DNA from 3 places in the Salegentibacter sp. Hel_I_6 genome. Region 1 is predicted to be linked to each of the others. Evidence: riboswitches for the same ligand, from Rfam matches in the RefSeq annotation. Region 1 holds a riboswitch; each other region holds the start of a gene.
The links. A riboswitch is a leader RNA that binds a small molecule or an ion and turns the genes downstream of it on or off. The one in region 1 is predicted to bind thiamine pyrophosphate.
Positions count from the first base shown of each region.

Region 2: linked by a shared signal. The riboswitch ahead of pnuC (nicotinamide riboside transporter PnuC) and the one ahead of FG27_RS03915 (class I SAM-dependent methyltransferase) in region 1 are both predicted to bind thiamine pyrophosphate.
Region 3: linked by a shared signal. The riboswitch ahead of FG27_RS07560 (TonB-dependent receptor domain-containing protein) and the one ahead of FG27_RS03915 (class I SAM-dependent methyltransferase) in region 1 are both predicted to bind thiamine pyrophosphate.

Region 1 covers NZ_JQNQ01000001.1:847,175-857,457, forward strand. The annotation lists gene FG27_RS03875 (ABC transporter ATP-binding protein) at 1-654, opposite strand, end outside; gene truA (tRNA pseudouridine(38-40) synthase TruA) at 655-1,398, opposite strand; gene FG27_RS03885 (metallophosphoesterase) at 1,514-2,008, shown strand; gene FG27_RS03890 (DUF4293 domain-containing protein) at 2,317-2,727, opposite strand; gene rho (transcription termination factor Rho) at 2,925-4,568, shown strand; gene FG27_RS03900 (Trm112 family protein) at 4,636-4,932, opposite strand; gene FG27_RS03905 (thiamine phosphate synthase) at 4,910-5,569, opposite strand; gene FG27_RS03910 (AIR synthase family protein) at 5,569-6,624, opposite strand; gene FG27_RS03915 (class I SAM-dependent methyltransferase) at 6,624-7,349, opposite strand; TPP riboswitch at 7,418-7,506, opposite strand; tRNA gene FG27_RS03920 (tRNA-Gly) at 8,071-8,143, opposite strand; gene FG27_RS03925 (ClpP family protease) at 8,350-8,901, shown strand; gene FG27_RS03930 (GNAT family N-acetyltransferase) at 8,905-9,183, shown strand; gene FG27_RS03935 (murein L,D-transpeptidase) at 9,224-10,283, shown strand, end outside.
Region 2 covers NZ_JQNQ01000001.1:1,951,910-1,962,192, forward strand. The annotation lists gene FG27_RS08545 (carboxypeptidase-like regulatory domain-containing protein) at 1-617, opposite strand, end outside; gene FG27_RS08550 (hypothetical protein) at 623-1,348, opposite strand; gene FG27_RS08555 (hypothetical protein) at 1,487-1,747, opposite strand; gene FG27_RS08560 (Gfo/Idh/MocA family protein) at 2,028-3,116, opposite strand; gene FG27_RS08565 (hypothetical protein) at 3,177-4,208, opposite strand; gene FG27_RS08570 (acyl-CoA dehydrogenase) at 4,360-5,373, opposite strand; gene pnuC (nicotinamide riboside transporter PnuC) at 5,342-5,947, opposite strand; TPP riboswitch at 6,003-6,112, opposite strand; tRNA gene FG27_RS08580 (tRNA-Arg) at 6,166-6,237, opposite strand; gene FG27_RS08585 (hypothetical protein) at 6,362-6,661, shown strand; gene FG27_RS08590 (DUF2490 domain-containing protein) at 6,802-7,497, shown strand; gene FG27_RS08595 (DUF1028 domain-containing protein) at 7,549-8,538, shown strand; gene FG27_RS08600 (hypothetical protein) at 8,582-8,956, shown strand; gene FG27_RS08605 (M20/M25/M40 family metallo-hydrolase) at 9,131-10,283, opposite strand, start outside.
Region 3 covers NZ_JQNQ01000001.1:1,713,537-1,723,819, reverse strand. The annotation lists gene FG27_RS07570 (sigma-54 dependent transcriptional regulator) at 1-608, shown strand, start outside; gene FG27_RS07565 (ATP-binding protein) at 598-3,015, opposite strand; TPP riboswitch at 3,100-3,194, shown strand; gene FG27_RS07560 (TonB-dependent receptor domain-containing protein) at 3,308-5,689, shown strand; gene FG27_RS07555 (hypothetical protein) at 5,737-6,168, opposite strand; gene greA (transcription elongation factor GreA) at 6,288-6,764, shown strand; gene FG27_RS07545 (HIT family protein) at 6,867-7,256, shown strand; gene FG27_RS07540 (thioesterase family protein) at 7,256-7,666, shown strand; gene FG27_RS07535 (HAMP domain-containing sensor histidine kinase) at 7,663-8,817, opposite strand; gene FG27_RS07530 (flavin reductase family protein) at 8,930-9,808, shown strand; gene FG27_RS07525 (DUF3127 domain-containing protein) at 9,810-10,184, shown strand.

The DNA.
Region 1 (10,283 bases):
AACGATCTTCATTCCCGTAATTCGCTCCTGAACAAAGGTGTTTAGGTTGGCAACCTGAGTTCTTACTTCTTCAAAAGCGACTTTCATTTTCTTTTGAAAAACACGCGTAGCGTACATAATTAACGGAAGTACCGTCAATACTAATAATGTTAACTGCCAGCTCTGATAAAACATAAACCCGATTACTACCAGCATTTTTAAAATATCACTGATAATCATAAAAAGTCCCTGGCTAAAAATACTGGCTATAGTTTCAATATCACTAACTGCACGAGTAACCAAACGCCCAACTGCCGACTTATCAAAATAAGTCATTTTAAAGTTGAGCATATGTTTAAAAAGGTTCACACGAAGGTCTCTAACTACTTCCTGACCTAACCAGTTTGCGAAATACACAAAAAGAAACTGAAAAATAACTTCCAGCAATAAAACGCCGGCCATTAGGCCCACATAAAAAACAAGGTTATCGTAATTTTGAGGGGTGATGGCATCGTCTACGGTCACTTTTAATAAATACGGTCTTAAAACCGCGAAAAATGAAAGTAAAATAGCAGCAATCGCCACAAAGTAAAAAGTCACTTTGTAAGGGTTTGTGTATTTAAGCAAGCGCTTAAATAAATTAAAATCGAATGCGCTACCGGTATTTGATGCCATTTATGTTATTGCTATTTCAGGATATGTAACCCGGGTTAAGTAAAGTGCTTTTGCCGGCACCGAGGTTCCAGCCCTGCTCCTGTCTTTACTTTTTATTATTTCGTGCATATGATCTACTGGTTTTTTACCCAATCCTATTTCAAGCAAAGTACCTACAATAGCACGCACCATATTTCTTAAAAATCTATCGGCAGTAATGTGAAAAACCAACACTTCATTTTCTTTTTTCCAAACTGCCTCAGTAATCTTGCAATTATAGGTTTTTACATCGGTTTTAGACTTTGAAAAACACTTAAAATTTGTATAATCCTTTAGTATTTCTGCAGCCTGATTCATCTTTTCAATATCAAGGCTATTCTTCACAAAATAGCTTCTATCCTCTAAAAACGGATCTTTCTGCTGAACTACATGATATTCATAACTTCGGCTTAACGCATCAAAACGAGCATGTGCATCAGGTTTCACTTTAAAGAAATCCTGTAAAGCTATGTCCTCCGGAAGCAGTGAATTCAATTTAAACTGAAAAGCTTCTTGCTTAAGTTCTTCTTCCACATCAAAATGTGCAAAGATCTGCTTTGCGTGTACACCGGCATCTGTCCTCCCTGCCCCTACTATAGCTATTTCACTCTGAAAAATTACTGAAAGTGCTTTTTCTATTTCTTCCTGAACCGAAATCGCGTTTGGCTGATTTTGCCAACCGTGATAAGCTTTTCCAAAATATGACAGTTCTAAAAAATACCTCAACCGAGTTCTTTATTTTTATATTTGCGAACTGCAAAGATAAGGCATTTATTAGAAGCTCAAATCCTTTAAAGGCATCGGTTTCAAAATGATTCTATAAACAAAAACAATCCAAGGTTTGAAAAAAATATTGTTGCTAAGTGACACCCATAGCCATATAGACGAAAGAATTTTGCACTACGCTGGAGAAGCCGACGAGGTATGGCACGCCGGCGATATTGGCATTACTGATATTTCTGATGAATTAAAAAAAATAAAACCCTTAAGGGCCGTTTATGGTAATATTGACGATGCTGAGATAAGAAAGGAATTTCCACTTCATCAACGCTTTAAATGTGAAGAAGTAGATGTTTGGATTACGCATATTGGCGGTTACCCGGGGAAGTATTCACCAGCAATTAGGGAAGAAATCAAAAGAAATCCGCCAAAACTTTTTATTAGTGGGCACTCCCATATTTTAAAAGTGATGAACGATAAAAGCCTGGGATTACTTCATATGAATCCGGGAGCAGCAGGAAAACATGGATTCCATAAAAAACGAACGATGCTTAGATTTAAAATTGATGCTGGAGAAATCAAGGATTTAGAAGTGATAGAATTAAGTGAAAAGTAAGCAGTGAGCAGTTTAAAGTTGGCAGTCTCAGTTTGCAGTAGGTTTATATTAAGAACAAAGAGGCTATCTGAAAAGTTTTTTAAAGGCGTCATCCTGAATTTATTTCAGGATCTAAAATATTGATAATCAAAACATGTTTAAAGCTGAAACAAGTTCAGCTTGACGAGACTAGACTTTTCAGATAGCCTCTTTCAGTACAGAACTTTCGCTGATACCTGACTATGAAAAGCAACGACATCTGTAAAAACTAAAAAACCCGAAGCTTTCACTTCGGGTTTTCACGCACTAATACTACTAAGATTATAGGCTTATCGTAATCGGTCTACAGATTTTACGAGATCTTCGTCCTTTTTAATGGCCTTATTGGCCAAAACAAGAAAAACGATAGAAATGATTGGAAGAAACATCCCAATACCCTTCTCTGAAATATCAATTTCTCCAGGTAAACTTAGCGACCAATAAACAAACACTCCTAGTAAAAAAAAATTTAATAAGATATTTAGACGCCCCAATACAAATTGAAGCTTTCTATTTTTGAACATAAAAATACTCACCAAAGATAATAAAGCAGAGGAAAGAAATGCAATAAAAATCATAAGATAATCTTGCGCAAACATAGCCTCTCCTTCAGAATTATCCCAAAGCGAGAATGTAAATATTAAACCGCCACTAACAATAAGAGCGATAAGTAAATATATAGTTTGTATTCTCTGTAACATAACTTCTGGTGGAATTCGCGAGCAAAAATAAAGATTCTTTTTAGAAATGCTATTCAAAATATTAAAATAAAGTTGTATACTTGCAGGAACATTTCGTAACCAATTCAAAACAGGTTACTTAAGTCTCCAAATTTTTTTCGATTCTTCCTCGAGAAGTTTAACAATCAACCCGAACACAAATTTATTCTCAATTATTCATGTTTGAAATTTCAGAATTAAAAGCTAAAAAGCTTCCTGAGTTGCAGGATATCGCTAAGTCTTTAAACGTCCCAAAATTCAGGACTTTAAAAAAATTAGACCTTGTATATCAAATCCTGGACTATCAGGCTGCCAACCCTAAAAAGGCAAAAGAAGCGCTTACAGACGATACTAAGAAAGAGGAATCTCCTAAGAAAGAGGAGCGTACTAGTGCTTCAGAAAAGCCACAGCCAAAGAAAAGTGGTAAAGTAGGAAGTAATAAAAAACCTCCAAGAGCTGCTGCTCCCTCTGACACTAAGGAGTCTCGCCCGGTAAGAAAAGAAAACAATGCTCCCAAAAAAGAAGACACTTCTTCTAAACCAAGAGAGCCTAGAAAGCAGGAACAAAAACCGAGAGAAGATAATACTTCCCACTCGAATAAAAACAATCCTCGAGATAACAAAAAGGATACTCGCAATAAAAACAACGGAAGTCGGGATGCCGGCAACCGCGATGGGCGAAATCGCTACCGCGAACCAGATTATGAATTTGACGCGATCATAGAAAGTGAAGGTGTACTGGATATTATGCAGGATAACTACGGTTTTCTAAGATCTTCAGATTATAATTACCTTACTTCTCCAGATGATATTTATGTATCTCAATCTCAAATTCGTTTGTTTGGATTGAAAACAGGGGATACTGTTTTAGGACAAATTCGTCCGCCGAAAGAAGGTGAGAAATATTTCCCTTTAATCAAGATCAATAAAATTAACGGACTAGATCCTCAGGTAGTGAGAGACCGTGTTTCTTTTGAACACTTAACTCCGCTTTTCCCTAAGGAAAAATTCAACATTGCTGATAAGCAAAGTAGTATGTCTACCCGTATTATGGACCTCTTTTCCCCAATTGGAAAAGGCCAGCGTGGTATGATTGTTTCCCAGCCTAAAACTGGTAAAACAATGTTGCTTAAGGATATTGCCAATGCAATAGCGGCCAACCACCCTGAAGTTTATCAAATAGTTTTGCTAATTGATGAACGTCCTGAAGAGGTTACCGATATGCAACGTAATGTACGTGGGGAAGTGGTAGCTTCAACTTTTGATAAGGAAGCACACGAACATGTTAGAGTTGCCAATATCGTATTGGAAAAAGCGAAACGTTTGGTAGAATGTGGTCACGATGTAGTGATCCTTTTGGATTCTATTACACGTTTGGCCCGTGCATACAACACCGTACAACCTGCCAGTGGTAAGGTATTAAGTGGTGGTGTAGACGCCAACGCATTACACAAACCAAAAAGATTCTTTGGTGCTGCCCGTAATATTGAAAACGGAGGTTCCCTTTCAATTATCGCTACCGCCCTTACCGATACCGGTTCTAAAATGGACGAAGTTATCTTTGAAGAATTTAAAGGAACTGGAAATATGGAACTGCAATTAGATAGAAAAATTGCCAACCGTAGAATTTTCCCTGCAATAGATCTTACTTCTTCAAGTACGCGTCGCGACGACCTTTTATTGGACGAAGCTAGCCTACAAAGAATGTGGGTACTACGTAAATATCTTGCCGATATGAATCCTATTGAAGCGATGGAGTTTATTAACGACAGGATTAAGCAAACTAAAAACAACGAAGAGTTTTTGATCTCTATGAACGGATAAAATCTTCTTAGTTATAAATTTAAAAATCCGGAAGCTTTTAGTTTCCGGATTTTTTTATGCTGAAATATTATTCTTTTAAACTATCCACATCTGTATCCTTAGCTACCAATCTAAAATTTTCAATTTTCTTAGCTTTTAAATGCTTGTTCCATTTTTCCATAAGTGGAGCTTCCAGTTTAAATTCCCGGTATTCATCGGGGTTCATAATTGGAATCCCTTTTATAATAGGGTAAATACGTTTACATTTCTTGCAACTTAAAAAACCCTCTATAATCTTCCCCTCCAAATCTTTTGAAATTGTTGTGAGTTCCAGGTCCTCTTTATCATAAGGACAGCATAATTTATTTATTGTTGAAGTTCTCATTTTTTATATTTTTTAATTCTGAATTATAATTTTCTGCCGAAATCGAAGAATTTTCGGCACTCATTATTCCTGAAATCACCGCGACGCCCTCAAAATCCAACTCTTTAAGCAAATGCATATTTGCAGGCTTAATTCCCCCAGCCAGGAATATTGGCATTTGTGTAAGTTTCCTGGACTCCTTAATAATCTCAAAATCTACTAAATCGCAACTATTCGCTGTTGAGGAAGGAAAAATTGAACAAAAAGAAATATAATCCAGGTTATTAGTCTCAGCCCACTCTACAGTTTTCAGGTTGTTATTACAGGTTAACCCAAGTAATACATCAGACGAAATGTTTTTTTTAATCTCCTGGAAATTCTTAGGGATTTCATCAAAATGCACTCCATTGGCAGCCGTTTGTTTTAAAAGTTTCCAGTTGTTGTTTAGTATAACAGGGGTATCTGTTGCCTGACAAAGTTTACAAATGCTATTAATAAGTGAAGATTGGTTATCTATACTTTTAAAATTATCCCATAGTTGAACCGCAGCGATTTCACTTTTCTCCAAAATTTCCTGTAGCTTATTTAATAAAATAACCTCTCCCATCTGTGGGTCTATCACCAGATAAATTCCTCCTTTTATTCCTTTACTTTCCATTATTTCCAACTAGATTTAATCGCCGTAAAGAAAGCTTTCCAATAAGGGTCTTCGGTTTTATAGGCCAGGTCTTTCAACTCTTCTCCCTTTTTAATTTTAACACCCTTTTCTTCCCCCTTAATTTCACCAACTGCTGAGCAGTCAATATTCTCAGCTTTTAAACGCGATATTACTTGTTGTTCTTTTCCTTTTTCACAGGATATAATCATTGAACCTGCCCCTATAATTTCCCTGTAATCCAGGTTAAAAAGTTCGCAAACTTCTTTTTGCCATGAATATACTGGCAAAGCATCATTATTAATAAAAGCTCCTTTCCCAGAAGCTTTAACCATTTCATATATTGCTCCCAGCACGCCGCCTTCAGTTACATCGTGCATAGCGTGAATTTCGGGAAATTTACTTCCTGTTCCTGCTGCTGTAAGCCCGTCTTTTAAAGACGAGGTTTGCCCAAACATTTCACAGCCTGCCTCATAGGTTTGTTTTCCTAATTTATTCTTTATAGTTTGAGGAAAACTCATGGTTAATAAGGCAGATGATGATAAGGCACAGGTTTTAGTCACCAGGATTACATCACCAACCTCTGCACGGTTGGATAAAATAATTTCTTTTTTGGGAGCTACACTAAAAAAAGTACCTCCTCCTGAAATTGTTGAATTTTGGCCTTCTACAAATCCGGTATGCCCGCCGGTTATAGACACCCCAATTTCTTTGCAAAATTGATGGATATAATTCCAGTATGTTTTAAAATCCTCCCTGCTAAGTGATGCGGGAAGGTTTAGTACCATCTGGGCATATTGTGGAGTAAACCCTGTAGTTGCCATGTCGTTAGCCATAAGATGCACAGAAAGCCAGGCCGATTCTTCCAATCCAAGCGAAGGAATAAGTGAAAGCGGATCGCTAGTAGATATCAACGCCAGCTTATTGGGTAAATCTACTAATGACACGTCTACCCCAAACCCGGGTTTTACACTAACTTCCTTGCGAGTATGCCCGCAATTTTCAAGGATAAATCCCTCTAGTTCTACTTCTGCAATTTTTCCTAATTTCTCACTCATTATTTTACGTCTTTAAATTTTACGTACAAACCGAAAAAATCACCGTATGGCAAACCCCATTGTTGAACCGGGAACCATTTTGGTAAACCTGTACATGACCATTCTATACTATACTCCCTGCCCTGGAGAGCCTCCTCTATTATTTTGGCTAGTTTCTTAGGGGTGTAAAAAGTTGCGGTAAGATAAAATGGGTTTGCCCCAAAAATTTCCTGAACACGACGACGGACTACTTTGGTAGAATTTCTGTTCATCATTCCCAGGGCTATTCCATATTGTGCAACTCTCGCAGCTTCCCGAATAACTTTTACGGGATCTTTATAATATTCAAAAGTGGTTATAAATGCGAGAGAATCAAAAGTATGATCTTTAAAAGGCATATGGTGAGAATCTGCCATTACAAGATCTCCCTCAAACAAATGTACGGCTTGTGAGAGCATAAGAGGGGAGATATCGCCGCCGGTAGCCTCAATTCCTATTTCTTTCCACCATCTTGTAAAGCGTGTAGTACCACAACCAAACTCCAGTAGGGTTTTTACTCGTTTATCTTTAGAGACAAGCTGCTCCATCACTTTTTTCTGCCATACCTCGGCACGCTTGTACCGCCCTTCGTACCATTGCTCGTACGTATCGGTATGTTTACGGTTAAAAAACCATTCTTCCCGGTTTTGCCAATTTTGATGATTTTCGGGAAGTAATTCAAATCGGCTGCTTTTTTCAATTTCCATCTTTACTTTTTAAAAAAGAAAAACTCCACGCTACCGGAAAATGCCAGAAAACATGGAGTCTTAAAATGGAAGTTTTAATACTGCATCCCTACGTTGGCATTATCCAAATCAGGTTTTCGGGTGTTATCTCAGCCTTGCGGCACCCCGTGCGTGAATTTATCTATTTATTAAATCTCTATTAATTAATTTTATCAGTTAATCGGGAGAAAAATACAAAATAAAGAAGGAAGTGGAAAGTTATTTCTCAGTTTTACAAAATAGAACAGGCTATGGTTTTACGTTCTTATTATAACGCTGCCCCCTTTTTTTCAGCAAAAAAATAAATTCATTGCGATTGTATGAAAAGATTTTAAAATCGTTATCCCGATCTTGTTTCTGAGACTGCTCAAAAATTTATTCGGAGGTATAACATGTTAGATTCTGAAATAAATTCAGAATGACGATTAAAAAACATTATCAAAAGCGGGAAACCGGGTTTCCCGATATTACGCCCTATCGGGCTTCAATCGGGACAGGCTTCTCACCCGGTGGTTTCTCTTCCAAATTTTTCAACACAAAAAAACCTCAACTTTTTTGTTGAGTTTTTCTTAGAGCGGGAGACCGGGTTTCCCGATATTGCGCCCTATCGGGCTTCAATCGGGACAGGCTTCCCACCCGGTGGTTTCTCTTCCAAATTTTTCAACACAAAAAAACCCCAACATTTCTGTTGAGGTTTTCTTAGAGCGGGAGACCGGGTTCGAACCGGCGACATTCAGCTTGGAAGGCTGACGCTCTACCAACTGAGCTACTCCCGCCTGTCCTGCAAATATAAAGTTTATAGCCTTCAAAATCCAAAGGAAAAATGAACTTTTTATAAGGTATTCTTCTATTTCCCTTATCTTCAGCTATAAACCCGGAAAAAGCGATAAAATCTTGTTAAATGGGTAATTAAAAAACAAGTGTTCCGACAAATAAATCTTATTTTTAATCTCTAATACAATTCATTTTAAATCATTTTTTTATGAGCAATAAACCCGGTAAAACCCAGGACCTAATAGACGCAAAATTCCTTGAAGAACGCAAAATTTTCCTTTGGGGAGAAGTGAACGACGAATCAGCGAAACACGTAATAGATCGACTTTTATACCTTGATATGGAAGGCGACGACGAAATTCAATTTTTTATTAATAGTCCGGGTGGTTATGTGACTGACGGTTTTGCAATTTACGATACGATGCAGAGCCTAAAAAGTCCGGTTTCTACAATCTGCAGTGGCTTAGCGGCATCTATGGGTTCAATCCTACTTTCAGGAGGAACTAAAGGTAGAAGATTCATTCAAACACATGGGAAGGTAATGATCCATCAACCTATGGGAGGAGCACGCGGACAGGCTTCAAACATTGAAATTCAGGCTAACGAGATTCTAAAAACCAGAGAATTAAGCGCTAAAATTCTTGCTGACAATTGTGGACAAGAAATAGAAAAAGTACTTAAAGATTTTAACCGCGATTACTGGATGGATGCGCAGGAATCTTTAGACTACGGAATTGTTGACGGTATTTTTAAGAAATAATTTATGGATATTAAACATCGCGAAAACGATAGCCGTGGAATGTTTTTCGTGGAAGACGAAAAAGGCATTTACGCAGAATTAACCTACACTAAAAAACAAGATGTTCTTACAATAGATCATACCGAGGTAAGACCTGAACTGGAAGGAAAAGGAATTGCCACAAAATTGCTTTCGCATAGCGTTGACTTTGCTCGGGAGAACAATTATAAAATTGAGCCGCTTTGTCCTTTTGCTGAAGTTCAATTTGACCGGAATGAATCTTTTAAAGATGTAAGAGCTTAACCCTCTCTGCCTACATAGATCAATCAACCTGCTTTTTCCTATGAAATTTTTTAGAATCCTAATGCTCTCATTTTTCCTGTCTTTTATTTCCTGTGGAGATGATAACAGAGAGCCAGGAATTGAAACTATAAAAGAGGAAGAAGCAGAAGTGGTTGAAGCACTGGCATCAGCCGATTTGATTTCGACGAAATTTCCCGAAATCTCTAATTCTGTTGAAAATATTAGTATTAAACATAAAAATTTACTCGATTCCACTTATGCCGGGAGGGATTATAAACCAATTTGGACGAATCGTAATTTACGGGAAGACCTATACCGAAGCATAGAAAGAGCAAGTGAAGATGGACTTACCCCAGAAGATTATCATTTAGAATTTTTAGAAAATTCCCTTTCTAACTTATCGAACTTAAATGATGAAGAACTTATTTCTACTGAAATTATTCTCACCGATGCCTTCTTCGCCTTAGCTTCAGATTATAATTCAGGGAAATTAAACCCTAAAGAAATTTATAGCATCTGGGGAGTTGAAAGTAATAAAATTGATCTACCCGGGCTTTTAGAGTATGGAGTTAAGCAAAATGATATCATTGCCGCTATAGATTCAGTAGTTCCGAAGCATGAAGTTTACCGGGGTCTAAAACGAAGCTTAAAAAAGTATCGAGAACTAGCAAAGAACGAAAGCGAACCCACTTACATTTCTGAAGAAGGAAAAGGTATTGCTGCTGATGAAAAAGACGTTAGAATTTCTAATATTAAAAAACGTCTAAAAGAGTTAGGTTATTGGGATGAAGAAGTTGTGGATAGTAATGATACTTTTGATCAAGCCTTACAAGAAGTTATAAAAGAATTTCAGAAAAAAAATGGGATTGAAACAGATGGTGTTATTGGAAGTGGAACAATAAAAACTTTAAACAAAACTTATCTGGACAGGGTTGAACAAATTCTGGTGAACCTAGAGCGTTGGCGGTGGTATCCTAAAGATTTAGGACAACAATATATCATTGTAAATATTGCGAATTTCCGGCTGCACCTGGTAAAGGATGGGGATACAGTAGCTACGCATCGCACTATGGTGGGTACCGAAGCCAGAAAAACACCAA
Region 2 (10,283 bases), 1.1 Mb from region 1:
GGCAATTCATAATAACCTTCTTCGTTGGTTACCGAACCCTGTTTTCCGTTAGCGGTTACCACCGATAAATTGGGAATTGGCAAACCTGTTTCAACATTGGTAACAATACCAGAAAGTTTAAATAGACTTTTTTGATTGGCCTTTTCCTCTTTTCCTATATAAATGGTCTCCATTTCTTCTGAAACAGTTTTAGATTCGCGATAAAAAACAGGCTGGTAGTTTCTATCATCAGGTGTTTCTTTCGCAGAGACTGGCATTTCTGTAGTTGTAGAATCTCTTGTTTTTTCAGGATAAAAACTTCCAGGGAGCTCCTCATAAATCACATTGTTCCTGGTGAGAATAATTTGATCTTTCAGGAAATAGAAATTGAGGTTTGTGCCATTAAAAATTTCAGTTAGCACCATTTCCAAATCCTCGTCATTATAAGAGCCAGAAATAATTCTATCGCCCAACCATTCTTCTGAATAGAAAAACTTATATCCAGTTTGATCTTCAATCATCATAATCACTTTGTCTATCTGGGCTTCTTCAAAACTTAGATTTATGGATGTACTTTCCTGTGCCGAAAGCTTAAAAGCACTACAAAAAAGAAATAGAACGGCTAGAAATACTCTCATTCAGATTATAAATTATTCGGATTATAAATTTCAGCAATATCAAGGAACAATTCTAGCATAAACCTATCGGGAGCACTCTCCCTCAAGGCTTTTTTATTATTAAAATAACTGTCAATTTTTTTTATATGTTCAGGAAAAACTTTAGCCCAATCTGACTGCGAGTTAATCTTATAATATTCTTCGGAAATAGAAATAACATATTGCGCCGGTTCAGGCTCAAATTCAAAATAAGTGAAATTTTTGGTGAGTAGTTTATTAATTTTTTTGCGGTGGTTTTTTAATAATGTAAGGGAATGGGTCTCGCGTAAGACTTCAAAAAAACCATGGACTTCAGTGTTATTTTTAGGAGGAATATTTATGAAAGTATGACCGTCTATACTAAATTTTTGAATCCTGTTTTTAAACAATTCAAAAGTAGCATCCCCGGCCTGCTTCTCAATTTTTACGATAAGTAAATCGTCAAAAATATTATATTTTAAATCGAGATCATGATAGATTTGGCCACTGTATACCACCTCTCCCTTTAAAAAGGAAGACTTACTGAAAAATTTATGTTTGTTGTTTATAAGAGCATGTTGCTCAACATATTCTTTTCCGTAAAATAAATTGGTATTTTCTTTATTTACGAAGTCATCAAAGTTTTCATAGGCCTCCCGATATTCCTGAGAAGAAGCTGTGAAATAAGAAAATAGTAGGGTTAAGCAGAAAAGTAGTTTGTAGTCTTGCCGCATGTAGATTTTGATTAACAAAACCGGATTGCCGGCTTTTACTAAATACTTCAGGAAATGCAGCTAAATATAAGATCCTTATTCGTTTCACTAAAACTTCAGAAAGGCTTTAACATAAAAAATTAAATATAAAAGGTAATTTTAAGAAGCCAACATTCTAAAAAGCTCTTCGTCAATCCTGGCATTTTCATTTCGTTGGTATTTATTTAGCAAACTAGCTATTAATTCACCAATCGCATCCTGCCGGTCTTCAGATTTATTCATAAACTGGATTTTACCCCATCCTTTAATGTCGCAAACCATCATACCTTTTGCATCCCAAATTGTTTGTTGCTTAGCATCGTAATGTACAGGAAATTTTAAAGTCTCTAGCGCTAAATTGTTCTTTTCATTTGAATTCATAACTTGATATTTACAATTATTTTTCGCAAAATTAGTTGCAAATATTTCAGCAGAAGTTATTTAAAAATTAAGCCTTGGCACCTAATTTTTAAGGGAATGTTAAGCTGAATAAAAATTTAGTTTTAGGAAATAGAAACTTAGTATTTACTTGATTTTCAATTAACCTAAATGCGATTAATCTCACCTATTTTTGAAATGAAAATTGGAAGTAAGAAAAGGGGGCAATTCTGAAATAAGCGTCAAACCCCCTTTTTTATTTTTTTCTGTTTACCGAAAATTATTATTGTTCAAAGTAAATGCTTTCTCCAGATTCGGCCGACTCTTTAGCCTTTTCTAATATTTCTACCACAATAAGATTTAACGGCAAACTGTAAAGGTCAAAATCCCTAATTGTAATATCTTCTTTTACCACTGCGGCTAAATAAGAAAAAGGATCGTCATAAGGCGACTCCCGAGGCTTTAAGTTAATAATTTGCTCAGCTTCACCTTCACTACTTCGAACTTTAACAGTTTTAGCATCACTTGCAATAGCATAAGCCTCACTACCATACACCTCCATATCTTTACGCGAGAAGGTCCAGTCCCAGGAAGCCTGAATTACAGCCTGGGCATTTTTATATTGTAAGATAATTGTGGCTTCATCATCTACGTCTTTATAAATTTCAGGTTTATTTTGGTTGGTTACAGCGGTAATTGATAACGGTTTTTCACCCTTCATTAACCAGGTCATTAAATTAGCACCATAGCACCCAAAATCGAATAAAGCACCAGCTCCATTTTTCTCGGGATCAACCAATATTCCCATAAATTCTTCACTAACCCCAATTTCTTTTGGCCCCTGATGACCAGAATTAACCATAACTTTTCTAATATCACCAAGCTCTCCTTTTTCAAGCATATCATAAACATACTGATTGCTGTTATACCAGGAAGTTTCGTAATTGGTAAGCACGTGAATAGAATGTTGCTTTGCCAATTGTTCAATTGCACGAGCATCTTTAAGCGTTGTAGCAAGAGGTTTTTCTACCATAACATGGATATTGCGCGGCGCGCAGGCTGCTACAACTCCAAGATGTTCGTTGGTAGCACCAAAAGCTGAAACTGCATCAGGTTTTACAGCATCAAGCATTTTTTCTAAATCTGTGTAAAAAAGATCTTCAGCAAGATCGTACCTGTCTCTATATTTTTTAATCAGTTCTTTATTACTTTCGTAGATACCCACAATTTCGATATCGTTTTTATCCTCCCTATTGAAAATCCAATTAACGTGACCGTGAGTTAAACCTGCTACCGCTATCTTTATTCTTTCCTGGCTAAAACTTTGAGAAGTAATTAAACTGAAAAGAATTATTGCGCATGCCTGTTTCATAACAACGTTATTTAAATTGTTTGCTGAAGATAAACTATACTTCTAAAATCACAAATCTATTTAATCAACTTCCCGAACATCTATGATAATGGTAGAAGTATCAAAGTCATATGAGCCGCTAAGTTCTAATATCTCAATTTTGTTGGTTTGATCGTTGTATAGCAATATTTGATCTTTATTTTCTTTTAGAATAAGTTCAGCAAATTCATTGGAATCCTCATTGTAAAAACTCTTTCGGGCAATATGATGCGCTGAAAACCTGGATAACTCTGGCAGATTTTCAAATTCATTTGTAGATAAATTTAGTTTAAAAGCTTGCATTTCTCCCATATAAGTAGAACCTATCACCGGAGTAAAACCAAAAAGAAAATTAGACGCTCCGTTGTTAGATAAATTACCTATAATAGCATTATTTCCCGAAACTTCAAGAGGGCTCACCGTTTTAGTAATTAAATCAATCTCCAAAAGTTTAGACCTATCCAAACTACCAGTATTAGAACTCAAAGCATATAACTTATTATTAAGCAAGCTGCTGGAAAAAGTGGTACTATAATTAAAAGAAATTTCTCCATATTCCAGCACCATAGTTTCGGGATCAATTCTCACTACCCTGCTGGTGTTATTATTATTGAATTCAAACTCATCCCTTACAATTCCTACCAATTTACCATTTTTAGAATCCCAGTCTAAACTATTTAGTCCCGCATTTTCCCCATATATTTCAGCAGGAAAATCCAGAACAAAAATTGAAACTAAACCTGTTGCTTTATCCCTTACCAGAATCCTACCTTGAAAAGGATCAAAAAGTTGCTCATAAATAAAGATTTTTTCGGCCGAAGCAGTTACAGCACTCGGTATCATATTTAGGTTTCCCTGCATTTGTGAAATTGAACCAACCCGGGAAACCTTTCCTGTTTTATTCCCGATCTCATAAAGATTTCCATCGGCGCGTAAAGCTAAGTAGTTAAAATTATCTTCTATTACCACCTCGGGCTCTTCAGGTTTTTCCGATACTTCATCAGGTTTATCTTCTGTAGAACAGGAAACAAAGAGCAAAATTAAGGCAAGAATTTGCAGGAAATTTTTTTTCATATTTATTTTTAGGAGGTATAAAAATAGATAAAATTCCGGTCACTTATTTTTTTTGATTTATCATTTCTGCTAAAAAAAGGGGAATTAGCTTAACCGAATTAAACCGAAATTGAGAAGAAAAATAATCGCTGAAATTTTATTCACACCTGTATTATTTCGTAAAAATATGATGTTGTGTAGCCGTAAAATAATCACAAAAAATTTGATTTAAAGGATGGTTTTTTCGACTTGCTTTTATGCCTAAATATGGATAAATTTCTATAATATTTTGCGAAATGTTTTTTACAGAATTTGAAGCTGAAGTATGAATTTCTTCTAAAAAATCTTCGGTAATAGTTTTCTGACTGGTAATTTTCAGTTCAATATCTTCGGCATACCGAGTTATTTTTTGATTGTGTAGATCGAGGTTTTCTGCAAAGGTTTCCAAAGCATCTATAGATTTAATAACGCTGGCTTCTTCCAGAAAATGTTCGGCCATACCCACATAATTAACCCAAAGGGTGAGATCTGCAAATACTGAAAATGGTACTTTAAAAATATCCTGTGGCTGGTGAAAATCATTATATACAAAACTGAAACGTTTTGGAATTACTGCGCTTTTCACTTCAAAAGAATGGGTAACCGAAGCTTTTAAACCCATGGTATCCCAATCTTCAATAACCCTGACTTTCTCTTTTGGCACCACAAACGATCTTACTTTCGGGGATCCATCTTCGTTAAGCAAAGCCTTGCCTTTTTCAAAAATTTCAGCATTCAAGGTAAAATGGGTTAAATAAGGTGCGCCGGTAGCATAACGCCAGGTTCCGGAAATTTTAAAATCATCACCCAGTTTTTCAGCTTTACCAAAAGTGCCACCACTTCCGCCTAAAATAGTGGTTCCTGATTTTTGAAAAACTTCCTTTGCAGTTTTTGGTTCCAGGTTTCCTATAAAAAAGTTGGCGCCGCTACATAAAGTTACCGTCCAACCCAGGCTGCCATCAATTTTAGCCAAATCCTGAAGTTTGGAAAGTCCGTTAGAAAATGACACCTCCAATCCACCAAAATCTTTAGGCACCCAAATATTCCAGAGGTTTTCCTTTCTAATCCAGTTTAAAACTTCTTCAGGAAAAATTTTTGCGTCAAAGCATAGTTTCTTAAGCGCTTGCAATTGATTCTCGTTTTTCATTATTAATTATTTTACGCCATTTAAAATAGCCGGAAGTACCTACAATAAAAAGGAAAACCGTTAAGCCGGCATAAATGTATAGCTCTTTATAAATAAGTAAAGGAATGGCGATGCTATTGCTAATATTCAGAAAAATCCAGTTCTCCATTTTTCTTTTGGCCATAAGCCACATTCCCGCCCAGGCGAATCCGCTTACCGTGGCATCCCAAAACGGAACATCAGAATCGGTATGAAATCGAAGCCAGTAAGTCATTAGCGTAAAACAAGCCAGAACAATTCCAAAAGCTTTAAGGAGATCTTTTTTATCTGAATAGGAAATTGGGGTTTCTTTAGCTTTTCTCCCGAATTTCCAATAAAACCAGCCATAAATGCTCATCACCAGGTAATACAGATTAAGGATAATATCGGCATAAAGTTTTGAGCGGTACATTACAAAAAGGCTTATAAGAATGGAAACAATTCCGAATAAATAATTATGGATATTGTTTTTTCGCGCCAATAAAACCTGAACCACGCCAAAAATAGTTCCGATAGCTTGTAACCAGGTAAGTTGTGTAAAAAAATCCTCTATCATTGTTGTATTGTTCAATGAAATGAGGTGATGAAGTAGCTAAAAATTACAGGGATGCAACTTTAGTTTTAAAAATCCCTACGCCGGCATTATCCAGATCAGGTTCAGAGTAAAAACTCCCGGGTATCATCTCAGCCTGCCTTATGGCAAGCACCCCATTTCCAGTGCAAAGCTATAATAATATTAGGAGAATTTCCGTTAAATGATCAATATCTAAAAAGTGACCTCGCCAAGAATCGAACTTGGATCTAAAGTTTAGGAAACTTCTATTCTATCCGTTGAACTACGAGGCCTTTTAAGCGGTACAAAAATAATAATGTTTTCAGAAATTCATCATATTATAAACCTAAAACTTCAGGCAATTGCATTGCTTTTACTAACTTTATTTTAAGTATGTTTTAAACTTATATTTATAATATGAAAGCTATTTTTCTAAGCCTGGTTACAATTTTTATTTTATTAAGCTCAACTTGTGATCGTGAAAATACAGAAGGACAAATGCAACTTACCGGAACTATAGAAAGCCAGGGAATGACCTCTTATCAATATGGCACCCACATTTTAAATTCAGAAGAGGAATTTTATGCTCTAAAAAGTGATAATTTAAACCTTGATGAATTCGTTGGAAAACAAGTTAATGTTTCCGGTTCAAAAATAGAGGGTTACCCTGTAGATGGAGGTCCAGATTATATTCTAGTTACAGAAGTTAGCGATTAGTAAAGTACCGCAGGGTAATCCCAATAAGTTTTGAAGCAAAACATTTTAATTCAAGCCAAATTGATGAGCATTTTGTTCTCGATCATAGCCTAAATTCTTATTTTTTATTATGTAATGCTATATTTGCGGAAAAAGTATAAATGAAAAAATCACTCCTTTCCGCAGTTTTATTTAGCCTTTTTATATTATTTTCTGCCAATGCCCAAATTGATGAAGATCAAACCGGCGCCTGGTATATGTATTTCTGGAATACAGAATTCGGGGAGAGCCAATGGGGACTTCAGGGAGATATTCAATATAGAAACTGGGATTTAGGTGGAGATTTGGAACAATTGCTTATTCGCGGCGGACTTACCTATTCTCCCAAAAATGCCGCTGTAAAATTCACGCTGGGATATGGAAATATCACCACAGGAACTTTTGGCGAAAGCGATGAAACTTCAGGTGAAAGCAGGATTTATCAGGAAGCTTTACTTCCGCATAAATTAAGTAGCAGGTTTTATCTCACTCACCGTTTTAGATATGAGCAACGTTGGGTAGAAAACCAGGACTTTAGAACCAGATACCGTTACAACCTGTTTTTAAATATTCCACTAAATCAGCCAAACCTGAATAAAGACGCTATTTACCTTGCCCTATATAACGAATTATTTATTAACGGCGAACGGAAAATTGGCGATGGCAGAAGTGTTGAGTTATTTGATCGAAACCGATTTTACTCTGCGCTGGGATATGCCTTAAAAGACAATTTAAAATTGCAGGCCGGGTATATGACCCAAACTACAGATAATGTTAGTAAAGGCCAGATTCAACTTAGCCTGCACCATACTTTTTAAATAATTCAGCAGAGTTTCGCTATCTTTAGCTTTTAATCAGAAACCTGCCTTATGAAGCAATTTTTACTCTTCACCGCTTTGGTATTTACCTCAAGTTTAAATACTGAAGCCCAAAATTCTAAAATTAGCGGAGACGCTTTTGCGCATACTTATTCCATTGTTGCACGAGATGCAAAAACCGGTGAAATGGCTGTTGGAGTTCAAAGTCATTGGTTTTCAGTTGGACCACTAGTAGCCTGGGGAAAATCGGGGGTTGGTGTAGTCGCCACACAATCCTTTGTAAACCCCGCTTTCGGGCCAGAAGGCTTAAAGCTTTTAGATAATGGCTTCACTCCTGAAGAAGCTATAGAAACCCTTATCAATAATGATGATGGTCGTGATTTTAGACAACTTGCCATATTGGGAAAATCGGGAGAAAATTCAGCTTATACGGGTGAAAAATGTGTAGCAGAAGCCGAGCATGTTAACGGAGATAATTTTTCTGTTCAGGCGAATATGATGTTGAATGATGATGTTGTGCCGGCGATGGCCAGGGCATTCACTGAAAATGTAAACTTACCTCTAGCCGAAAGAGTTGTGGCTGTTTTAAAAGCTGCACAGGATGCCGGTGGTGATATCCGTGGAAAGCAATCGGCAGCATTAATTGTAGTAGGCCCTGAGAAAGTTGAAGAAATCTGGAAAGATAAAAAAATAGACCTTAGGGTAGATGATCACGAAAATCCCATAAAAGAATTAGATCGTTTGTTAAAAACTGCAAGAGCTTATGAATTCATGAACCGTGGCGATCTGGCTATGGAAGAAGGAAATGTAGAAAAAGCCCTCGAAGAATATGGCACTGCAGAAAGCATGTTCCCAAACAACCTGGAAATGAGATTTTGGAAAGCGGTAGCCCTCGCCAATAGTGACCGGCTGGAAGAAGCAAAGCAAATCTTTAATCGAATTTTTGATGAAGATGAAAACTGGCGCATAATGCTAAAGCGCTTACCAAAAGCCGGACTTATAGATGTTACAGAAGAGGAATTGAAGATGCTTACTGAGTAACTCTCATAGATTTAGTATCTTTAAAACTTAAAATAATACTGTTATGAAAATTACCTTTAATAAAATTTTTCTTGGACTTTCAGTAGTAGGGATTACTGCTTTTACTTCCTGCAAAGACGAAGAAAAAACACCGGAAACTGAAGAGAATAGACCCAATACAGAAATGAGTGGTAATAGCTCCGGAAATGCGGAAACTCCAGATGTAAATCCACCGCACGGCCAACCCGGTCACCGTTGCGATATGCCGGTTGGGGCTTCTTTATCTGGCAGCACCAATACAAATACTGATGCTGGTTCTTCTTCAGAGATGACTACTTCCCCTATTAGAATGAAAGAATCAAAACCCTCTAAAAACCCTCCTCACGGTGAGCCTTACCACGACTGCTCTATTCCTGTTGGAGGTGATTTGAAAGGATAAGTTTTGATTCCAAAAAATAAAAAAGCTGCCTGGAAAGTTTCATAATAGTCATCCTGAACTTGTTTCAGTATCTAAGTTGTTGATGTGCTTATCAAGACATATTAGAAGCTGAAATAAATTCAGCTTGACGAGAAAAATAACTTTCCAGACAGCTTTACTTAAAGTAATTAGAACCTAATCTAACCCACCTTTTCTCTCGGCATCTCTTGGCTCTGGCCAGGTCATTTGCTCGCCAGATCTTCTGCTAATTGGCAACACGGCTTTTTCCCTTGATGAAGTTTCAGGATCTTCGCTAGCCATATAGGTCATAATTGCGGTTAAGATCACGTTGCTTCGAACATCGTCAAAAACAATTTTATCGTAAGTATCTAAATTGGTATGCCAGGTATAATTCCAATAAGACCAGCTTAAAGAACTCAGCATAAATGCAGGCGCACCGGCAGCTACAAAAGAAGCATGGTCAGAGCCTCCACCAGAGGGAGTTCCTGGGAAAGAAGTTTCAATTTCTCCTTTTATCTCCTGCGGAACCGGCTCCAGCCATCTTCCTATATAATCGTATGCATGAAGAAATCCCTGTCCGCTAATATTTTTTACTCTTCCTGTTCCATTATCCTGGTTGAATAACGCCTGAACATTGGCTACAATTTCAGGATTATCTTTTACAAAAGCGCGAGAACCATTAAGTCCCTGCTCTTCGCTTCCCCAATGCCCGGCGATAATTGTACGCTTCGGGTTTGGATATAGTTTTTTAAGGATTCGCATCGTTTCCATCATCACCATAGTTCCGGTAGCATTATCGGTTGCGCCGGTTCCACCATCCCAGGAATCAAAATGCGCTGAAAGAATAATATATTCTTCAGGTTTCTCGCTACCTTCAATTTTTGCAATAGTATTAAAAGTTGGCACTTCTCCAAGATCTTTAGATTCTGCTACCACCTTAATTTCTGGGGCATTATCATTTTCCGCTAAACGGTAAAGCAATCCGTAATCTTCCAAATTAATATCTATTGTAGGAATTTTACTGGTATACCCACCAAAAACTTTATTAGCACCAAACCCATGAGACCAGTTAGAAGTTACAATTCCCGCAGCGCCTGCTTCTTCAAGTGCTTTTGGCAATTCGCGGTAGCCATAACCGGTTTTTTCAATTCGGTTTCTCCAAAGAGAATCAGCTTCTTTTATACTTTTCTGCATATTTTCCCAGGACTTTTCGGTCGCCCATTCTTCCCAGTTATATGGAGGTCTTCCGGTAGGTTCGTTTACAGAGATCATTACAAATTTTCCTTTTACGGAAGAAAGCATTTCGGCGAATGCCGTAGAATCTGTA
Region 3 (10,283 bases), 870 kb from region 1:
TAAGTTATGAGCTTCAGGTGCAACTTTTAAGGGCGCTTCAGGAAAGAAAAATAAAACCGGTAGGCAGTAATAACGAGATCCAGGTAGATATTCGCGTAATAACTGCCACCAACGAGGATCTTGCCCAGGCGGTAAAGGATGGGGAGTTTAGAGAAGATTTATATCATAGATTAAATGAATTTTCTATAAAGGTGCCAGCGCTTAAAGATAGAAAAGAAGACTTAATGCTTTTTGCTGAATATTTTTTAGAAGAAGCTAATGCCGAATTAGAAAAGAATGTAATTGGTTTTACTGAAGAAGCTTTAAATGCTTTTAAAAGATATAATTGGCCTGGTAATTTGAGGGAATTAAAAAATATGGTTAAACGAGCCGTACTTTTAACTCAGGATGACTTGATTCCTCTGAAAGTGCTGCCTCATGAAATAGCCACTGCAACCCAAACTAATACTGAGACCGAATACGGTTTGTTTAAAAATAAGAATGAAGAACAGCTTATTTTAGACGCGTTGGAGAAAGCCGGTGGTAATAAAAGTAAAGCGGCAAGGTTACTTTCTATAGATCGTAAAACACTTTACAACAAGCTTAAACAGTATGATATTAAACTTTAATTTCCTGTTCCAGCTCTTCCATTAAGTTTAGAATATCACTCTTAAGATCCTGAAATTCAATTTCGGAAAAAACTTCGTGCTGCTCAAGCCTTTCTAATTGTTTGGCCTGGTTTGTAGCATTTATTTGCTTTAACATAGGCACCATTTTATGAGCAAGCCGAGCTACTTCTTTTTGGTCATTTTTATTCCGCGCAATTGCTATCAATTCTATTTGCGACCTTGTGCTTTCTATAAAAGCTTCTAGAATAGTTTGCACGGCTTTCTGATCTCCGGCTGAAAAATCATAGATATCCTGGAGGTCGTAGTTATTGTTTTTGGAATGCTGTAGGTTATTATTCAGCTTTTCCTTGAGATCGAGTTTAAAAATTTCAGCAATACTTTTTTGAAGCCGTGCTGGTTTATAAGGTTTTAATAGGCTGTTGTTGAAACCTGCAAGCTGGTATGTTTCAGCATCAATATTGGTACGCCCAGATAACGCGATAACCGGTAGATCCTCAATTTTGTGGCTTTTCCTTATATTTTTAATGAGGTCAAAACCATCCATTTCCGGCATTTGTATATCTGTAAGTACCAGTGAGTATTTTTCGGTTTCCAACTTTTTAAGGGCATCACGGCCATTCAAAGCTGTGTCACATTGCATTCCCATAGATTTTAGAAGTTCTCGCGTAAGGGAAAGCTGTGATGGTTCATCGTCAACAATAAGTGCGGTTTTCCCGGTGAGATCAGGTAATTCTGGAGTTGCAGGTTTGTCTGAAGTTTTTATGGTTTCCACGGGTAGTTTTCTGACCGGTATAAAGACGGTAAATTCACTCCCTTCTCCTTGTTTGCTTTTCAGTTTTAAATCGCCTTTTAGTAATTCAGTAAGGCTTTTAGTAATAGCAAGTCCCAATCCTGTACCGCCGTAAACTTTTTCAATGCTAGTATTTTCCTGTGAAAATTCTTCAAAGATCTCCTCTTGTTTCTCTTCGGAAATTCCAATCCCGGTATCTTTTACAGAAATAATTAAACAGTAGCTATCTTCAATTTCTTTCTTTAAATGAATATTGACCTTAATTTCTCCCTCTTTGGTAAATTTACTGGCGTTAGTAATAAGGTTCGTGATAATTTGTTTTATTCTAAAGGGGTCGCTAAGTACACGGGTGTCGGTTTCTTCTGAAGCTTCAAAAATCACCTCAACATTTTCGTTTTTTGTTGCGGGTAAAGCATTATAAACTGTATCTTTTATAAGTTTTGCAGGATTAAAAGGTAATTTTTCAACGGTCATTTTTCCTGCTTCAAGTTTAGAAAGATCTAGTAAGTCATTTACTAAATGCAGGATAAAATTAGACGACTTTTTTACCTGGTCTAAATAGTGAATTTGCTTATTGTTTAAAGAAGATTTTTCAATGAGATCTGTATAACCAATAAGCGTGTTTAACGGTGATCGCAAATCATGGGTTATAGCTGCCATAAATTTCTCTCGCTTAATTAGTAAACTTTCAGCGAAATCCTTGGCGTCTTCTAACTGCATTCGGTATTTCTGGCTTTTTGCGATGTCTTTAATTATAAAAACAAGAGACAATAATATAATAATGAAGCTAACAATTCCAGCAACCAAGAATATTTGAGAGCTTTCTTCTACCATAGTTTGCGAAACTTTTGCTCGCTGTACAGAAGCTTCTCGTTCTTCCAGTTCAATTTTTCCCAGCAAACCTCTTAGTTGCTGGTTAATAATCTTATCGTTTTCCAGAAATTCCTTTTCCTTTTTGTCTACGGTATCTTGAAATCTCCGGTTAGCAACTTCCAGTTCGCTTAAAACATTTCTAACCGAACCAATTATAGAATCTGCAGTACGGTTAGTTAACTTTTCGGCATTGTCTTCCCGCGAATATTCCAGCCATCTAATTAGGAGCCTACGTTGGTGGGGTTCAAGATTTGCGAAACGCCGGTTGTAGTTATAATCATCAAAAGAAGGATCTATTTTTTTTAGTTCATTTAAAACCTGGGAATAATAATTTTGGTTGCGTTGCTGCTCCCGGAGTTCATAGAGTTCCTGTAAATTGGTAGTTTTATCTGAAAGTAATTCGCTAATACTATCCAGTTCTTCCTTAATGGAACTATCTGAATAGCCTGTTTTTAAACTTTGTATATCAAGCTGAATGCTGTCTATCTGGTTTTGATATTTCTCAAGATCGGCTTCATTTCCCGTTTGAATAAGCTGCCTGCTTAAATTTTCAGTTTCATAAAGGCTGGTAGTAATATCGCTCAGCATAAAAAGCTGTTCGTTATTATTGTTATTATTTTCTGAAACCTGGCTAAAAGCAACTACCTGTTTCCATACAAACCAAACAGCAATAGCAGCCAGGGCGGCTATCAAAAGATATCCGCCTATTACTTTATAAGTTATAGAGCGTTTTGTATTTCGCATAGGTTTATAAATACCAAAATTACACCATTTAAATGATTTGAAATAAAATTATGGAATTTCCATAAAAGTTTTATACATTTGCAGCAAATCTCAAAGGGGTGCCGCTTAAGTGTGGCTGAGATCATACCCAAAGAACCTGGGCAGGTAATGCTGCCAAGGGACACGCGCCAAAAGCGCAAACGTATGTACTCCTGAAAATGCCAAAACACCGGTGGGCAATTTCAGGAATTTTTTTATCTAATTTTTAACCAAAGAATAATAGCCCCTTTTATTCGTAAATAATTTCTTACGAATGAAATCTTTATTATTTTTTACCGGCCTCTGCCTAATTTCTTTGCAAGCCGTAGCTCAAACGCATGTTTTAAAGGGTAAAGTAACCCGTGGTCAAACGCCCGTTGAAGGAGTGGCCGTTTATGCTGTAGAATCTGGAGAAGGCACTGCAACCGACGAGAATGGAATGTATAGCCTTCAGCTGGAAGAGGGAGAGTATAATCTTGTTTTCTCCTACGGAAATCAAAAAAGTCTTAGCTTAAATCTTGATCAGGATAAAACCTTAAATGTAGACCTTACTGATGCCCAGGAGGTGCTTGATGAGGTTTTTCTTTCCTCGGTAAGGGTAAACGCAAAATCGCCAATAACTTACAGCAATCTTACGAATGAGGAAATTGAAAACCGTAATCTGGGCCAGGATATCCCAGTGCTTATGAATTATATGCCAAACGTGGTTACTACTAGTGATGCGGGCGCCGGCGTTGGTTATACCGGGATTAGGGTTAGAGGGAGCGGCCCCACCAGTACAAATGTTACCATAAACGGAATTCCTTATAATGATGCAGAAAGCCTTGGAACTTTTTGGGTAAATCTTGGTGATTTTGCTTCTTCGGTAGAAAACCTGCAATTGCAACGTGGTGTGGGAACTTCTACAAATGGGGGAGGAGCCTTTGGCGCCAGTTTAAACATTCTAACCGATGGTTACAGCGAAGAAGCAAATGCCGAGGTAGCCAATAGTTATGGTTCTTTTAATACCCATAAGCATACGGTTAAATTTAGTACAGGTCTTGTAGACGATCATTGGGAATTTGCCGGACGTGCTTCGCAAATTAAAAGTGATGGCTATATAGATAGGGCCAGTAGTGATCTTAAGTCTTACTTTCTACAGGGAACTTATGTAGATGATAATACACTAATTAAAGCTATTACTTTTGGCGGGAGCGAGAGAACCTACCAGGCCTGGTACGGAATTGATGCGGAAACTCTGGAAAATGACAGAAGATATAATCCTGCCGGAGTTTATACCGATGAAGAAGGAAATACTAAATTTTATGAAAATCAAACCGATAATTATAAGCAGGACCATTATCAATTATTATGGAACGAAGAGTATAATAAGAACTGGTCTTCTAACATTGCCTTTCATTATACTTATGGTCGCGGATATTATGAGGAATATGAGGAAGATGCAACTTTAAATGAATTCGGGCTTGATAATTTTCAGGCAGAAGGAGAAGAAATTACCACCTCAGACCTGGTTGGTACCAAATGGTTGGATAACCATTTCTATGGAAGTGTTTTTAACCTGAATTACCAAGATGAAAACTGGGATGTTATATTTGGTGGAGGCTGGAACCGTTATATCGGCGATCACTTTGGAGAGGTGATTTATACACGATTCGCCAGAAATAACGATCCCTATGAACCTTATTATGAAAATGTAGGAATCAAAACCGATTTCAATCTTTACGGAAAAGCCACCTATGCAATTTCAGATAAACTGGCCGGGTATTTAGATTTGCAAGTTAGAACAATAGATTATGAGACTGAAGGAATTTTATCAGAAGGAAATGAATTTCTGGTAGATGATCATTTTACTTTTTTTAATCCCAAAGCGGGATTAACCTATGCGCTAAATAATGAAAACCAATTCTATTTTTCTTATGCGCGCGCCAATAGGGAGCCAAGACGTAGTGATTATGAAAATGGAGAGCCAGAGCACGAAGAATTAAACGATTTTGAATTAGGCTGGAGACATAATACACCCTCAGTTCAATTAAATACCAACCTATACTTTATGGATTATCAAAACCAATTGGTGTTAACAGGAGGGATAGACGATGTTGGTGCTTTTATTCGTGAAAACAGCGGGAATAGTTATCGTTTAGGTTTGGAAATAGATGCGGTTATAAGACTTTCAGAAAAATTATTTGTGAGGCCAAATCTTGCTTTAAGCAGAAACAGGAATGTAGATTTCATCTCTACCTGGAATGGTGAGCTGGTTGATTTTGGTAATACCGAAATTTCATTTTCTCCATCTATAGTAGGAGCGAACAGTATTACCTATCTACCGGTAAACGGATTGGAATTAAGCATACTTTCAAAATATGTGGGCGAACAGTATATGAGTAATATTGAAGCTGAAACCTCTAAGCTTGATGCTTATTTTGTAAACGATTTTAATATTCAATATACCTGGAGAAATGCACCTTTATTTAAAGAAGTCGTATTTACCGGTTTGGTGAATAACATTTTTGGTGAAGAATATGTTTCTAATGGTTATTACTACACTTTTAATGTAGAAAATCCTGATACTTCAACAGGTTTACAAACATTAGATGGTGCGGGTTATTATCCGCAGGCTACCACAAACTTTTTAGCCGGAATTACTTTAAAATTTTAATTTGTTTGTCACCTTTCTCCTCTTGATTTTTAAGAGGGGGAAGGTTTTTAATTATAAACTTCAATTATATTTCCGCGGCGTTCAATTCGGTAAGGTCTCATTGCGTACTGGCCTTCGCCTTGCAGTAATTCCCCGGTAATAATATTATAAGAGTTCCCATCTTCACAATTACAAGTAGCAACTACACCTTCAACCGTCATGGCTGAACAATTGTTTGGTGGGTGATTAGGATCGCTAAGTTCAAAAGCGGTGTATTGCGAATTGTTTATGTTATACACAACAACACCTCTTATTCCCTCTCTATAAGTTACAAAACTGTTTCCTGGAAATTGTAGATCATTATATTCAGGGAAATCTAAATTTAGTTGTACCCTGAAATTCAAATTAATAAGATTAGGATTGTTAAGAAGGTTGTCATCATTACCGGAGCAAGCACTAAAAAATGTAGCAAATAGAAGCAAAAAGAGCATTTTTTTCATAAGATTAGCAATTTTTTCGCTAAATAATATTATTGTTTTCAAGATGTAAATTTATTATATTTGTTAAACAAATCCCGTCGTGCTATGGGATTTTTTCTATTTATATAAACGATGAAGTTATGAGCAAAGTATCTTATTATACTGAAGAGGGGCTAAAAAAGTTGAAGAATGAACTAAATCAGCTACGTGACGTAGAACGACCAAGAGCTTCTGAAGCTATTGCCGAAGCCCGGGATAAAGGAGATTTAAGTGAGAATGCCGAGTATGATGCTGCTAAAGAAGCACAGGGGCTTTTAGAAATGAAAATTTCGAAATTAGAAGAAGTGGTTGCAAATGCAAGAGTAATAGACGAATCTCAATTAGATACAGACAAGGTTCTAGTACATTCTCACGTGAGAATAAAAAACCAAACCAATGGGGTTGAGGTAAAATATAAATTGGTAGCCCAAAGTGAAGCCGATCTAAAAACAGGAAAGATCTCGGTAGATTCTCCTATTGGCAAGGGTTTACTTGGTAAAAAAGTTGGAGATACAGCAGAAATTGATGTTCCCAGTGGTAAGATGAAATTTGAAATATTAGAGATCTGGAGAGAGTAAGTTTCCGGTTTTAACAGTTTGCAAAATCCTTTTCCCATTCTTTTAACTAAGGTTCTGGTAAAAGGATTTTACTTTTATTATACTAACCAATTCAAAAATATTATGGCCAGTTTATTCACTAAAATCGTAAGAGGAGAAGTGCCTGCATACAAAATTGCTGAAGACAGTCAGTTTTTAGCTTTTTTAGATGTTAATCCAAATGCTAAGGGACACACGCTTTGCATTCCCAAAAAGGAAGTCAATAAGATCTTTGATCTGGAAGAAGAAATGTACCAGGAACTCATGCGTTTTTCTAGAAAAGTAGCTATTGCTTTAGAAAAAACAGTTGAATGTAAAAGAGTTGGTATGGCTGTAGTAGGTCTCGAGGTGCCACACGTTCACGTTCATCTTATTCCCTTGAATTCTATGAGCGATATGGATTTTTCAAAAAGCGTGAAAATGGAGGAAGAGGAATTCAAAAAACTCGCAGAATCAATTCACGTTAATCTTTGATGGAAACCGAAAGTTATAAGTTAAAGCTGGATCTTAGAATAGACTGGAGTGATCTGGATATGTATAAGCACGTAAACAATATCTCCTTTATGCGTTATATGCAATCTGGCCGAGTGAATTTTTGGGAAGCTTCAGGAATTTACGAAATGTATGAAGACAGCAATATGGGCACAATGTTGGTTTCTACGCACTGCGATTTTAAAAAGTCGCTATATTATCCTGGAAAAACTATAGTAAAAACCAAACTGGATTTTATAAAAAATTCCAGTTTCGGCTTAAAGCACCTTATTTTGAATGAAGCCCTGGAAATTTGTGCTGAAGGAAAAGATATAGTGGTTTGTTATGATTTTGAAAAAGATGAAACTTTTAAAATACCTGAAGATCTAAGAACAAAGCTCTCTCAATTTTAAACCTTTCTAAGAGATATTTTAAAAGTAGTGCCTTTATTAATTTCACTTTCGGCTACTTTAATCTTTCCGTGGTGATAGCCTTCAACAATACGTTTTGCGAGAGATAATCCAAGACCCCAGCCTCTTTTTTTGGTGGTATGTCCAGGTTCAAAAATCAGTTTAAATTTATTCTTATCCAGTCCTTTCCCAGTGTCTTTAATAAGAATATGAGCCCATTTTTGATCTTCCTCAATACTAAGATTTAGCTTTCCTTTTCCTCGCATTGCATCTATTGCATTTTTCACCAAATTTTCTATAGTCCAGCTATAAAGTTGCTGGTTTAACATTACTGGAATATAGCCATCTGGCGCATTGATGGAAAAATCTATAAGTCGGGAGCTTCTTGATTTTAAATAATCAAAAGTTTCCCGGGTGGCTTCAAGGATATTAGTCTTTTCCAGGATGGGGGAGGAACCTATTTTTGAAAAACGCTCGGTAATGGTTTCCAAACGATCTATATCTTTTTCCATTTCCTTTATATAAGACTCGTTTACATTTTCCTGTTTTAATATTTCAGTCCAGCCAATTAAAGAAGATAGCGGGGTTCCAATTTGGTGTGCAGTTTCTTTGGCCATACCTGCCCACAGCTTATTTTGTTCACTATTTTTAGTTGTGGTATAGAAAAAATAAACCACCCCAATAAATAGGAACCCAATTAGCACCAAACCTACTGGATAATATTTTAAACTGTTTAAAACAGGGGAATTCCCGTAATAGATATATTGTTTTTCACCATTTCCCAAATCGATAATAATAGGAGCATTTTCAGCTTTCAAATCAGCAAGAAATTGCTCAGCCTGTTTTGTATTTTCTAATTTGTCGGGGTCAATATTGGTGGTATAGGCTATTTCCCCCTCGGCATCTGTATGAATTATAGGAATTGTGGTATTGTTATTTAATATTTCGAGAATAAGATCCAAATCGGCATCTGCAGGAGCGGGATCTCTATCTAAAGCTTCCTGAGCTTTTGCCCAAACACTCATTTTAGCCCGTTCATCTTGTTTTAAGCGTTGAAAGAAAATGCTGGTATTCCATAGTACAAGACCTACTACAATGAAACATGAAATAATAATAAACCAGCGGTTAAAAGTGCGTTCGTCTGTGAAGTTCATACAGGCCTCTGAGCTTTAAAGGATTTAAAGATAAGCGTTTTTAAACGAATTTTATTGCGTGCTCTGGCTTTTCATTCCCTATTGGTTTCGTTACCTTTGCCTAAAAATAAGTATGCTTACAATAGAACCTAAGAAGGTGAGTACTGGCAAGCTTCACCGGTATTTGCTTGGTGCCATTGGCCCAAGGCCCATTGCTTTCGCCAGCACCATTGATGCTGAAGGCCGGCCAAATTTATCGCCTTTTAGCTTTTTTAATGTATTTGGTTCTAATCCACCTACTTTAATTTTTTCTCCTGCAAGGAGAGGTAGGGATAATACGGTAAAGCATACCTATACCAATGTCAAAAACATAGATGAGGTAGTGATCAATATAGTTAATTACGACATTGTACAACAAATGTCACTATCCAGCACTGAATATGGTGAAGGCGTTAACGAGTTTGAAAAAGCAGGATTTTCAATGCTAAAATCGGAACTTGTGAGGCCATTTCGTGTGGCAGAATCTCCTGTTCAGTTTGAATGCAAAGTAAAACAGGTTATTGAAACCGGCCAGGAAGGTGGTGCCGGGAACCTGGTAATTTGTGAGGTTCTTAAAATGCATATTAATGAAAGCATTCTTGACGAAGACGGATTCATAGATCAACATAAAATAGATCTTGTAGCCAGAATGGGTGGCAATTGGTACAGCCGTGCTAATCTTGGAATGTTTGAAGTACCAAAACCACTTTCCAGTTTAGGGATTGGAGTAGATGCTATACCTACTGAAATTAGGGAAAGTAAAATTCTAACCGGTAACGATTTAGGGAAACTTGGCAATGTTGAAAACCTCCCCCAAGAGAAAGAAATTGCTGTCTTTTTAGCTGAAAATAAAGATTTAGCTGAATTGATTGAGAAAAATAACAAGAAAGATATTCATACCCGGGCACAATTGTTTTTAGAGAAAAACAATACCGATGCGGCCTGGAAATTATTATTAGCAAAAACAGATTAAGATGGAAGTACAAGGCAAGATTAAATTAATTGGAGAAACCAAGACCTTTGGAAATAATGGTTTTAGAAAGAGAGAAATGGTTGTAACTACCGAGGAGCAATATCCGCAGCATATTATGATAGAATTTGTTCAGGATAAAACAGATTTGCTTAACAATTTTCAGGTAGGGCAACCGGTAAAGGTGGGAATTAACCTTAGAGGAAGAGAATGGGTAAGCCCGCAAGGTGAAACCAAATACTTTAACTCTGTTCAGGGATGGAGGATAGAAAACCTACAGACCGATCAGTCTTCAGGTGGGCAAAATGTGCCGCCACCAGATAATTTTGAGCCTGCAAGCAATCTCAATGAAGAAGATTACGATGATCTTCCTTTTTAGGAAAGCGCAATTTCATATATAGCATAAATTAGATTCAAATTATAAAAAGCTTAGCATCATATTAAGATGGCTAAGCTTTTTCTTTTTGTACTTTTCTAT